3 regions of the Gudongella ferriphila genome follow, and region 2 is predicted to be linked to each of the others. Evidence: riboswitches for the same ligand, from Rfam matches in the RefSeq annotation. Region 2 holds a riboswitch; each other region holds the start of a gene.
The links. Region 2 has a riboswitch for molybdenum cofactor ahead of ACKVDP_RS04310 (aldehyde ferredoxin oxidoreductase family protein). Riboswitches for the same ligand answer to the same signal wherever they lie in the genome.
Positions count from the first base shown of each region.

Region 1 (4,369 bases), on a different contig from region 2:
CAGGTCATCAGGCAGGTGATCCTGCCTGATGAAAAGGACCTTTTGGCGGAGGAAATGATCAATATGGCTGATAACCTGGATGTTGAGCTGATACTCACAACAGGGGGAACTGGCTTCAGCAAAAGGGATGTTACGCCAGAGGCCACTATCCAGGTATGTGAAAGGATGGCACCTGGAATCACAGAAGCCATAAGATACTTCAGCCTAAAGATCACCCCAAGGGCTATGCTTTCCCGTGCAACTGCCGGAATCAGGGGTAATACTCTCATAATAAACCTACCTGGAAGTCCCAAGGCTGTCAGGGAATCCCTGGAGTTTTGCCTTGACAGTGTGGACCATGGACTTGAAATCCTGACGGGCAGAGATTCGGAGTGTGCCAGAAAAGAGGACTAGATATGAAAAAATTTGGTAGTGCCATAATACTTGCAGGTGGAAAAAGCACAAGGATGGGCTTTGACAAGCAGCTGATAAGATTCCAGGAAAGAAGCCTTGTGGAGACACTTATTCAGAAGCTTCGCGAGGAATTTCAGGAGATAGTCATAGTAACCAACAAGCCTGAGTACTATATCGGTCTGGCTGATATCATTACCGGAGATGTGATTGAGGGTAAAGGTCCGCTGGGGGGGATACATGCGGGGCTTTTGATGGCTTCCTCCAGGTATTCCTATGTTGTTGCCTGCGACATGCCTTCAATTGATTTGGAATATGTAAGGTATATGAAGAACAGAATTGCCAATTCTAATCCTTTGGCTTGCGTCACAAGACTTGGGGAATGGATTGAACCCTTTAATGCATTCTATAGAAAGGACCTATCAGGTCATATTGAAAGATTTTTGACTTCAGGTGGAAGGGCAATTCATAGAATGCTGGATGAACATTCTGTTGAGTATGTTCCTGAGAAGGAAGCAAGAAGGTTCAGTCCTGATTGGAACATGTTCTACAACCTCAACACAAGAGAGGATGTACAGGAATATCTGCAAAGGAATGAAGGCAATGGTGCATGATATGGAAAACAAGATAGATGTTGAAATAATAAGAATCAAGGGTAATCACAGGGATACTGTTATGGACAAGGTCATAAGGGAGTATCCCTTTACCTTATATATGAACGGCCAGGAGATAGTCACTTTGCTGTGCACTCCGGAGAACCTCCGGGAGCTGGCGGTTGGATTTCTAATTTCAGAGGGATTTATTGACTCCTTCCAGGAGGTATCCAATATGGATCTTGATAGGGAAAGGGGAACCATCCACATAGCGGCAGATGTGAGAGAAAAGCCCTTGCGAGACAGGCTGCGAGGCAAGAGAACAATAACCTCAGGCTGTGGAAAGGGCTCCTCCTTCTACAATGTTTTGGATTCATCAAAAAGTAGGAAAATAAAGAAAATTGTGGGAATTAGACCTGAAACTGTGGTACAATTAATGAGAGAATTCAATAGGCACAGTGAGCTTTTCAATGAAACAGGAGGAGTTCACAGCTGCGCTCTCTGCAGCAGGGATAATCTTCTTGTACACAGGGATGACATTGGAAGACACAACGCATTGGACAAGATTCTTGGGTGGGGACATATCAACAACCAGAGCTTTGAGGATAAGCTGGTCCTTACCACCGGAAGGATTTCCTCAGAAATGCTTATTAAGATAGCAAGACGGGGAGTTCCTGTTGTAATATCAAGGTCTGCACCAACATCTTTGGCGGTGGAGCTGGCAAGAGAGCTTAATATAACCCTTGTGGGATTTGCAAGGGGAGTAAAAATGAATATATATACAAATTTTCCGAGCATTGATTTCTAAAGCAGATGCCATGAAGCAATGCCGTTGGGTAAAGGAGAAATCCTGAAGCCTCCCGTTTGGAAAGGAAGATGTTTATTTGACAACCTTCCTTTCAGGTTGTTTTTTTTTCGCACATGAAAGGTGGAATTACATGGAATTCTTTAAGGTGGTGTCAGTAGATGATGCCAGGGAACTCATAAAAGATGAATTTGGGCAATACCAGTTGGAATCTGAACTTGTAAGCCTGCTGGAGTCTCAGGGCAGGGTGCTCTCTGATGATATTGTTTCAGAGATAAATGTGCCTGAATTCGACAGGTCAACTGTCGATGGCTATGCAGTCCTTGTTGAGGATAGCCATGGTGCCACAGAATCAATACCAAGCATTCTGGAGGTACTTGGAGAGGTCCTTATGGGTGAGACCCCAAAACATCAAGTAGGGAGCGGTCAAGCCGTGTATGTGCCCACAGGGGGCATGATGCCAGAGGGCGCAACTGGAATGATAATGATTGAGAATACTGAAAAGATGGATGAGGAAACCGTGCTTCTCTTCAAACCCATAAGCAAGGGAGAGAATATGGTTTTTAGGGGCGAGGACATAAAAAAAGGAGAAGTGGCCCTCCAGGCAGGTAGAAGGATCGGACCCAATGAGATTGGAGTGTTGGCAAGCCTGGGGATTAGTCATGTCAGAGTGATAAAAAAGCCCAAGGTATACATACTCTCCACAGGGGATGAGGTAATAGATCTGGATGAAGAACTCAAGATAGGTAAAATAAGGGATATCAACTCCTATGCACTTTCTGCAATGATAAGGGAAATAGGGGGAGAGGTGGCAGGACGTGAAATAGTGAAGGACAACTATAACCTTCTGCTTGAGGGTGTGAGAAGAGCTCTCCAGCATGCGGATGTTGTGCTTCTTTCAGGTGGCAGTTCAGTGGGGACCAGAGACTACACCCATAAGGTCATAACAGACCTTAAGGGAAAGGGGGTTCTTGCACATGGGATCTCCATAAAACCTGGAAAACCTACAATCATTGGAGATGGGAAGGGCAAGCTTATTGTGGGTCTTCCTGGACACCCCGTATCATCAATTGTAGTGTTCAAGGCAATCGTGCAGCCCTATATTCAGGGTCTTCTGAAAGCTCCCTATGATGCTAGAAGGGTTGAGGCAATAACAACACACAACTTCCCATCATCCCCTGGAAAGGAGACCTACCACATGGTGAGGTTGAAAAGAGAGGATGGAAAGATGTTTGCCACACCAAGCTTTGGCAAGTCAGGAATGATAACCCTCCTTTCCAGCTCCGACGGGTACATTGTAATAGCTGAACACGAGGAAGGGATAAACAAGGGCGAGACGAGAGAGGTATATCTGTTTTAGCACAGGGAGGTGTGAATATGGAAAGAAATACTTATATAGACAATGTAGCTGTTGACAAGGCCATGGACACCTACCTGGATGAGCTCTCAATCAAGGGGGAGATGGAAGAGGTTCCAGTCCATGATTCCCTTGGAAGGATAACCTGGGAAGCTGTTTATGCCAAGGTATCCTCACCTGCATACAACGCATCGGCAATGGATGGAATAGCGGTTACCTCAAAGGGGACAGAGGGTGCCAATGAAAGCAATCCCTTGACTCTTATGGAAGGGTCTGATTTTAAATATGTCAATACCGGCAATCCCATAAACGAGCCCTATGATGCCGTGATCATGATAGAGGATGTCCTACAGCAGGATGAGGGGAAGGTTCAGATACTAAGGCCGGCCTATCCCTATCAGCATGTGAGGCAGATCGGAGAGGATATTGTGGCAACGGAGATGATACTTCCCTCAAGGCACAGGATACGTCCTATGGATATCGGGGCTCTCATTTCAGGTGGGATTGAGAAGATAGGTATCTATAAGAGTCCGAGAATTGGAATAATACCAACCGGATCTGAAATCGTGGAGAACATATCCCAGGTAAGGGAAGGGACCATAATTGACTCCAATTCACATGTTTTCAAAGGACTAGTGGAATCATTGGGTGGAATCCCAAGAAGGTATCCACCCATGGAGGATGACTACGAAAAGCTTAAACAGCTTCTCTTAGATGCTGTGGAAGAAAATGATATGGTCATCATTAATGCAGGCTCGGCAGCTGGAACAAAGGATTTTACCGTTAACCTAATTCAGGATCTTGGAAAGGTTGTGGTTCATGGGGTTGCAATGAAGCCTGGAAAACCTACGATCCTTGGAATAATCAAGGGTAAGCCGGTAATGGGGATACCAGGGTATCCGGTTTCGGCATTCATGGTGTTTGATGTCTTTGCCAAGCCATTGATACTTAAGTTTCAAGGGGATCAGGGTGAGATTTACGATACCACTGAAGCCACACTAAGCAGAAGGATGGTTTCTTCATTAAAGAACAAGGAAATGGTACGAGTAACTCTTGGTATGGTGAAGGATAAGCTTGTTGCAACTCCTCTTTCAGGAGGGGCAGGAGTCAGCATGAGTCTTGTCAAGGCTGATGGAATTGGTATCATACCCAGGAATGTGGAGGGATACGAAGCAGGAGACAGGATAACAGTCGAGCTCTTAAAGCCGATCTCATCCATCAGGG
Region 1 is NZ_JBJXRK010000002.1:31,000-35,368, reverse strand. Features, by position in the region: gene ACKVDP_RS02470 (MogA/MoaB family molybdenum cofactor biosynthesis protein) at 1-393, shown strand, start outside; gene mobA (molybdenum cofactor guanylyltransferase) at 396-1,004, shown strand; gene fdhD (formate dehydrogenase accessory sulfurtransferase FdhD) at 1,006-1,791, shown strand; molybdenum cofactor riboswitch at 1,760-1,874, shown strand; gene ACKVDP_RS02455 (molybdopterin molybdotransferase MoeA) at 1,922-3,148, shown strand; gene ACKVDP_RS02450 (molybdopterin biosynthesis protein) at 3,166-4,369, shown strand, end outside.
Region 1: linked by a shared signal. The riboswitch ahead of ACKVDP_RS02455 (molybdopterin molybdotransferase MoeA) and the one ahead of ACKVDP_RS04310 (aldehyde ferredoxin oxidoreductase family protein) in region 2 are both predicted to bind molybdenum cofactor.

Region 2 (4,369 bases):
GCTCCCTAGCATCCTTACGGGCTTTCCGTTCTCGTCCCTAAGGAGCGTTCCCCTGTCCCTGATCCAGATGGTCCTTCCATCAGGAAGGGTCATGCGATGTTCACTGTATAGGTTTTCCTGACCACTTATGGCCCTGGCTATGTTATCTCTTAGCTTCTCCTCATCCTCCGGATGGACCTGAGCCACAAACTGGTCTATTTTGTGATAGTCCGTATCGTAGGGAACTCCCATGATTTCACACCACTTCTTGTTGTGCCTTACTACTCCCTCTTCAAAGTGCCAGTCCCACAAGCCCTCACCAGCTACATCAAGTGTTATGCTCATGGTTTTTTCCCTCTCCTTGAGCTTTAGCTCCATGTGCTTCTTTTCAGTGATGTCATCAAGAACTATTGCAAGATATGCTTCCCTAGGCCGATATACAGACAGGTTCCACCATCTTCCAAGCTCTTCTACATGGTATTCAAATTGCCTTGACTCACCTGTTTCAAGAACCTGGTCTATTTGTCCCGTGTCCACCCTGTTGCTTATGGATACAAGTTGGAAAAGGGATTTGCTTAGAATTTCATCCTTGGGCATTGATGACATGACCTCAAAGGTATTGTTTGCATCCACAATTTCATAGTCCTGAAAATCCTCATATCCCCTGTTGGTTGCTTTTACAAGAAGAAAGCCTTGATTCATTTCATCTATAAGGGTTCTCTTTTCCTTTTCATTTTCCTCGGCAGCATTTTTAAGCCTTTGCTGCTCCCTGATGAACTGCTGGATGTACCTTACACCCAGAAACTGGATTATAAGAAACACAACCGCCAATACAATGATATACCTTAGGTAAATGTTTTTCCTAAACTCTATCAATGGTCCCAGAACCTCATCCTCAGACAAGCTTATGGCTACTGTCTTTCCCATAGAGTCACTGTGGATGTAGGAGGTCACCCTTCCATCCTCTCTGGTAACGGAATCCTCATACTGAGCAATGAGAAACTCAATTTTGTAGCCGTCTGCTTCCATCTCTCTAATAATCGGACTGATATCCGTCAAGACCACATCAAATCCAAGTATATCCTCACCATCCATTATTGGCGACTGGACCACAACAACCCCATGGGAGAAGTGGTTCAGCACAACCTCCGTCTCATCCCAGTTTATATAGTTCTTGATGTTTTTGTCAGGGCCAACCACATGGACAATGCGCCCATCCACTGTGACCCTTCCGGCAGTCCTTGACCTGTCAAAGGCTGCAATGCCCTCCTCATATCTTGGCACTGTGTATTCCCTTAGCTCCTCAAAGTCCATATCTCCATTGAGGTAATTCCTTATGGCGTTTTTTATGTTGGTCCTGCTTGATAGTGACCTGGTACTGTTGCTTATGTTTATCAGCCTTTCGTTCAGTACCTGGTACTTGTTGTATGTTGTCAGCTGAAAGTCCCTTAAAACTCCCTCTTCAAGGCTAGAGGATATGGGTTCGTTTATTCCAATATATATGGACAGGAAGACCACAGCGACTATTATTAAGATTAACATTCTAATTCTCTTATGGATCTGCTTCAAGTCTTCCCCTCCCCTTTTCTAATTGATAATGTAATGATTGCAAATTGTGTATAATTGTCTGATAATAAGTAAAAATACAAATTTTCATACCTTACAATTTTATCATATATTTATCAATTAGTCATTATGAATATTATTTTGTCAATCATCAGGACTGTTGTCTTTGTCCTTAAAGGATGAAGCAGCATATGCGCTTTACCGTAATATTGTATTGAAATTATGTTCACAATCTGTTACTATTAAGTTGAAAAGATTCATATGGACTCCGATTCTGTCTTTCCCACATCATGATTGACGCAAATCGGAAACTCAGAACACTGGGCCAGAAAAGAGATTTTCTGACCTGCCATGCTTGCAAAGGGGTTGTTCACTTACGGTGGATAGCCCCTTTATTGTGTTTTTGATAATTTGAAGGAGGGATTTAAATGAGTACACTGACGGGAAAAATCCTTAGGATCAACTTAAGTGACAGAAGTACGGAAACTGTACAAATCAATGAGGAATGGAAGGATCTCTATGTAGGCGGCGAGGGCTATGCGGCAAGGATTCTTTTCGACCATCTTGAGCCTGGCATGGACCCAATGGATGAAAGGAACATGCTTGTTTTTACCACAGGTCCCTTGACCGGAACTAAGGCACCCTCGGCCGGCAGACTTTGCATCGGCTACAAGTCTCCCCTTACAGGTACCATCGGCATGACAAATGTTGGCGGGCACCTTGCACCAATGATAAAGAGGGCAGGCTATGATGTAATCATAATCACTGGCAGGAGTGAAACCCCGGTATATGTCTACATCAAGGACGAAGGGGTTCATTTCAAGGACGCCGCTGCTCTTTGGGGCAAGAATACTGAGGAAACCGAGGATGCAATCCGCCAGGAGCTTGGGGAGTCCAAGGTGAGGATTGCAGAGATCGGTCCGGCAGGTGAAAGGCTTTCCCTTATATCCTCAATAATGATCGACAAGCACAGGGCGGCTGGCCGTGGAGGTCCTGGAGCCATAATGGGGGGTAAAAACCTTAAGGCCCTGGCAGTATACGGGACCGGAAAGCTTGAGGTGGACAACCCTGACATGATGGACCAATTCTCCAAGAGGGCTCGGGAGGAGCTTGACGCAGAAGCCTTTGTACGGGAGGAGCTCAAGCCCTTTGGCACCCCTTCCTTTACTGATTCCATAAATGCCCTTGGTCTTCTGCCCACCAAGAACTGGCAGCTGACAACCTTTGATTCCGCCATGGACAAGATTGGTCACAAGGCATACCACGATACCCTGAACGTAAAGGCATGGGCCTGCTTTGGATGCCCCATCGCCTGCGGCAGACACACTGAAATCATGGAGGGACAATACAAGGGCGAAACCGGAGGAGGCCCAGAGTACGAGACAGTTGGCGCCTTCGGCTCCAAGTGCTTTGTTGATGATCTTAATGCAATAACAAAGGCCGGCTATATATGCAACCGCATGGGCCTTGATACCATATCCACCGGGCAGACCATAGCCTCTGCAATGGAATGGTTTGAGAAGGGTTTGATTGACCTGGAGACCACAGGTGGAATCGACCTGTCCTTTGGAAATGCCGAGTCAATGGTTAAAATGACAGAGATGATCGCAAACAGGGAAGGCTTTGGGGACGTATTGGCTGAAGGTTCCCTGAGGGCGGCGAGAAAAATAGGTCCAGAGGCTGAGAAGTACGTATTCCAGGTCAAGGGAATGGAGCTTGCATCCTGTGGAGTAAGGGCCAGCAAGGGAGAATCCCTGTCACACCTTATCTCCCCAAGAGGCGCGGACCACCTTAGACCATATGCTTCAGTAATCGATGCCTTTGGGTATCTTGAGCCGGAGCTGGGGATAAATGAAAAGGTATCCCCATTTGAGGATGAGAAGAAGTGGTGGGTCAAGCCCTTTATGGAGCTTTCAATGATGACCAACCTCCTTGGGGTTTGCCTCTTCGCAAGTATAACCCTTGCGGTGAAGGGCAGCACCTGGACAGGGCTCTACAATGCTGCCACAGGGGATGAAAAGACCCTTAAGGAGATGATGGGAGCCTCTGAAAGGGTAATAAACCTTGAGAGATTGTTCAACGCCAGAGAGGGCTTTGGACGCAAGGATGAAAAGCTTCCTGTTAGACTTGCCCAGGAGCCAGCACCTGATGGCCTTGGAAAGGGCCAGGTGGCAAATGCCGAGGTCATGCTGGATGAGTTCTACGAAAGCATGGGCTGGGACAAGGAGACAGGACAGCCCACAGAGGAGACCTTGAAGAGATTGAAGCTGATGTAGCAAAATACTGGGGATGATTTTTATTCTATCATCCCCAGTGTTTTATTTTTTTTCTTAGCTGGTCTTGATATGGAAAGTATCAAAAGACCTGTAAATACCAGACCCATACCAAGACCTGAAAGAACTGACAAGCCTTCCTTAAGGAAAAACACTCCTAAAAGAGCTGCTGTAACAGGCTCAGCCAGATTCAGTGTCGCTGCCTTGTGCAATTTTATCCCTGATAGTCCGTATGAAAAAATTATGTATGCAAATGCACTGGTGACCAAGCCCAGATGAAGGGCTACACCAATTCCTTGTGGAGTCTTAAGCCAATCCAGGCTATAAATCAGCAAAAAAGGTGATAGGATTAATGCTCCTATTGTAAATATTACCCCCGTAACCATCTCAGGGGAATAATCTCCCAGCAGGTTCTTTGTGGCTGCAGTGTATACTGCATAAAAAAAGCCTGATCCCAGTGCCAGAAGTATTCCATTCATATCAATTAACAGGGCTCCCCTGCCCATAACCAATAGGATGCATCCAATTACTGAAACCATTGTTGAAGCTAG
Region 2 is NZ_JBJXRK010000004.1:26,606-30,974, forward strand. Features, by position in the region: gene ACKVDP_RS04305 (HD domain-containing phosphohydrolase) at 1-1,548, opposite strand, end outside; molybdenum cofactor riboswitch at 1,800-1,927, shown strand; gene ACKVDP_RS04310 (aldehyde ferredoxin oxidoreductase family protein) at 1,974-3,821, shown strand; gene ACKVDP_RS04315 (DMT family transporter) at 3,842-4,369, opposite strand, start outside.

Region 3 (4,369 bases), on a different contig from region 2:
CCCATAATGGGGTCACCCCAAATCATCTTGATTGCCTGCCAACCAAGGGTTAATGCCAGACCAAACTGTATGCCTCTGATCAGGCGAGTAGGCATTATTCTCTTTATCCAGCCCATCAGGCCAGTTGAGGCAATTAAAAGAAGGATTATTCCCATTCCTATACCCGCGCCTGCTATTTCAGCCGAAGACAGTCCCTCTGCTATTGCAACCACACCTATTGCCTTCATGGGCTCCACAGGCATTGGCATTTTATAGTACAGCCCTGTCCCAAAATATGCAAGTGCAAAAAAGAAAAGCATCCTGGACAGGTCCATATCAGTGGCTACCGATACACCTACCACAATGGGTAACAATGTCCCAAAATCCCCCAGAGCCCCTGCAATCTCATCCAATGTAAACCTAAAATCCTTCTCTCTCATTTTCTTCACTCCTGACTGGTCATATTAGGTTAAATAAATTGTTTGCCTTAGAGTTTTCCTGAATGTATTTTATCAAAAATTCACAGGGTTGAATACCCGTTATGTTTATGGGTATATAACGTACAAAATCTAAGGAGGGATTCTATGAATTTAAGCGCTAAGAACCAATTTAAAGGAACCATTACCAATATCACTGAAGGAGTTGTGACTGGTATTGTAACTGTAGATATCGGTGGAGGAAACATTGTAACATCCTCCATAACCATGGACTCCATCAAATCCCTTGACCTAAAGGTGGGCAAGGAAGTTGTTGCCTTGGTGAAGGCTTCAAATGTAATGATAGGATTAAATGATTAGGAAGCTACCATTCTAATTTCGCCAATCGAGAATATGAGAGAGACCTTGGACTTGATTTTGATGCCAAGGTCTTTTTTAGTCAATCAAATTAAAGTATGGGTGCTTCCCTTCATCTTCTGAAAATCCTCCTATTATACCTCTGCCTTCTGAACCACTCATCCAATTTATAAACTTCTTAGCCTCTGTGTACTTGATCGCTTCTTCCGGGCGCCTTCTAACGGCTATGGCAGAGAATATGTTATCAAGCTTTGGATCAAGACCATCCTTGTTCCCTGCATAGACCTTTAACTCATTACTATATGCTGAAAGCTTGTAGCTTGTTGAATCCACAAGGGTATATGCTGATTCCTCATATGCTCTTCCAAGGCAATCCATATTGCTGGCAATGCTGCCGCCGATGGTTATATTTCTTTTTTCCGGAGGAATTTCTGCGCTATTCCAAATTTCAAGCTCCTTCTCATGGGTTCCTGAACTGTCCCCTCGGCTTATGAAGACGGATTTTGTCAATGCAATCTGTCGGAAAAACACCTCTACTCCGGCTTCCTCTTTTAAATACTTTAACCCCGCGGGATCAGATTCCGGTCCAACCAGATAGTACCTGTTTGCCATGATTTTTCTTCTATAAACCCCAAAGCTTTGAGACATGAAATCATCTTCCTCCATGGGGCTATGAACAAATACCAAGTCAACACCTCCTGATCTTGCAATTTGAAGGGCCTTGCCACTACCAACGGCAATATGCCTGACAAGTGTCCCCGTCTTTAGGAAATATTCCTTTTCCAGTGCATCCATAAGCCCTGTTTCTATGGGTTCCATTGTACTTGCCATCAAGAGGTACCTGAAGTAATTACCGTCCTCGGCATTCTGATCTTTTCCTTGGTCATCAACCTTATTTTTTATAAGTGCGGTCAGTTGGCTGTCAACAGAATCTCTGATGGCATGATAATGCTCAAGCATATCCATCCCTTCTTCGGTCAGGGTAGCCCCTCCACCTTCGGCACCTCCAACCTTCTTGTCCAGGAGCTTTATCCCTAGAAAATCTTCAGTATCGTTTATAAGTCCCCATGCATAACGATAGGATATCTTCATATCTGTGGCAGCCTTTGAGATGGAACCCTCCCTCTCAATGTTCTCAAGCAATAGGAAAAGCTTATCCGTTGAAATCTGTTTCTTGTTCTTGAGCTGTATGTATAGCTGAAATCCATCCAGTTGGTCGCTGTCCATTTAACTCACCCCTTATGAATCCTTTTATTTGATTCTATGCCATTTAGTCACTAAAATCAATAGCACGCCCATGAGTTTTAATCTCATGCAAATTTATGAAAATAACCACCATTCGTTATGCTTTGATTGACATATCGGTTTGTATTAATTATAATTACAAGTAATTAAACGAGTATTTGCATGCTCCGAGTCCTTGTTTCTAAAGCAATACCATGCCATGAATCAAAGACCGGCAGGGTAATATGGGAAACCGTATTGCCTCCCATTGCGGAAAGGAGAGTGTTTGGCATTGTAGATCAATATTGCCTTCATTTGACACAACTCCTTTTATTATACTCAGGAGTTTTTTTATCGGAGGTGATAATCCAGAAATTTGAGCCATTCATCCTTTTCAAGATCACAAAAACAAGCTAAAATTAAGGAGATGATCATGTGAAATTCAACAAATTAAACCTATTGATTTTACTTATTCTACTTACATTGCCTTTGGTTACAGCCTGCAGCAATGGATCAGAACCAGCTCCGGCTGAGGAGCCTGCACCAGTTGAAGAACCTGAGGCTGCTGACGAATACGAAGAGCTCACAAACACTGAGCTTATACTGGCTACCACAACAAGTACGGAAAACAGCGGATTGCTGGATTTCATCCTGCCAATCTTCAATGAGATGTTTGGTATTGAGACCAAGGTTGTAGCAGTTGGGACAGGCGCAGCCCTCCAGATGGGCGTTGACGGGGAGGCGGATGTGATCCTTGCCCATGCAAAGGCCAATGAGGAAGAACTTGTAGCCAATGGAGATACTCTAGAAAGATTTGATGTTATGTATAATGACTTCATTATAGTTGGACCTCCATCGGATCCAGCAGGTCTTTCAGAGAACGCACCAGCTGATGTAAATGCCGGCTATGCATTGATAGCTGAGAATCAAGCTCCCTTTGTATCAAGAGGAGACAATTCAGGAACCCATATAATGGAGCTTTCATTATGGGAGTCCTCAGGTGTTGGAGCGCCTTCAGAAGATTGGTATGTTGAGGCTGGTCAGGGAATGGGTGATGTTATCCTGATGGCCAGTGAAATGGAAGCATACACAATGACTGACAGGGCAACCTACCTTGCAATGAAGGATGATGTGGAGCTTGATATCGTACTGGAAGGTGACGAGACTCTTTTCAACCAATACGGAGTCATGGCTGTAAATCCTGACAAGGGAGATCATATAAACTATCCAGCAGCAGAAAGATTCGTAGACTGGATATTGGCACCAGAAACTCAGGAATTAATAGCAGAGTTTGGTGTTGAGGAATACGGTGAGCCGCTTTTCTTCCCAAACGCTAAATGATTATGATTTTGACACATAGCAAAGCAATTTAACTTTACGATATGGATGCTGCCCCTTTCGGGGCAGTATTAAGGAGTTTTTTATGGATAACTTTGTAAGTGGATTTAAGGATGCATTTCAGCTAATAATCACTCTGGACCCTGAATTCTTTGAAATAGTAAGACTGTCAATGGTTGTGTCCCTTACAGCCACCTTACTTGCTGCAATCTTCGCGATACCATTTGGCACGTGGCTGGGAATAAAGGAATTTCCAGGAAAAAGAATTCTGGTAAGGATAATCTATACCCTAATGAGCATGCCGCCTGTAGTAATAGGATTGGTTCTTTTTCTGCTGTTCCTTAGAAATGGACCATTGGGAGAATTCAGGTTAAACTTCACTGCAACGGCAATGATTATAGCCCAATTTGTTCTTGTAACACCAATCATAACAGGCGTGGTATTCAATGGAACCAAGGAGAGGGGTCCTGATATTCAAGCTCTTGCCAGAACCATGGGGGCAAGTCCTATCCAAACGGTTTGGCTCTTAATAAGGGAAATGAGGATAAATATCCTTTCAGCTGTTGTTACTGGCTACGGCAGAGCAATGTCTGAGGTAGGTGCAGTCATGGTGGTTGGCGGAAACATCAAAGGCCACACCAGAATCATGACAACCACCATTGCAATGCTTAGAAATATGGGTGAGTACTCCCTTGCCATTGCAACTGGAATTGTCCTATTGCTGATATCCTTTCTAATAAATTCACTACTATATCATTGGCAACAGGAGCGTTGATATGAATATTACAATCGACTCACTTACAAAAAAATATAATGACAAGTCAGTTTTGGATATACCTGAGATGGAATTTCAAGAGGGTTGCCTATGGGGCATTCTTGGTCCAAACGGTTCTGGCAAGACCACTTTGGTCAGAATTGTAGCGGGAATACTTGATTCCTGCTCAGGAAATGTACTATATCAGGGTGACAAGTACAGCGACTCAATTAAGAAGGCTATGACTCTTGTATTTCAGAGGCCATACCTTATAAGGTCC
Region 3 is NZ_JBJXRK010000002.1:44,494-48,862, forward strand. Features, by position in the region: gene ACKVDP_RS02515 (putative sulfate/molybdate transporter) at 1-419, opposite strand, end outside; gene ACKVDP_RS02520 (TOBE domain-containing protein) at 564-776, shown strand; gene ACKVDP_RS02525 (substrate-binding domain-containing protein) at 852-2,000, opposite strand; molybdenum cofactor riboswitch at 2,172-2,294, shown strand; gene ACKVDP_RS02530 (ABC transporter substrate-binding protein) at 2,433-3,338, shown strand; gene ACKVDP_RS02535 (ABC transporter permease) at 3,421-4,110, shown strand; gene ACKVDP_RS02540 (ABC transporter ATP-binding protein) at 4,112-4,369, shown strand, end outside.
Region 3: linked by a shared signal. The riboswitch ahead of ACKVDP_RS02530 (ABC transporter substrate-binding protein) and the one ahead of ACKVDP_RS04310 (aldehyde ferredoxin oxidoreductase family protein) in region 2 are both predicted to bind molybdenum cofactor.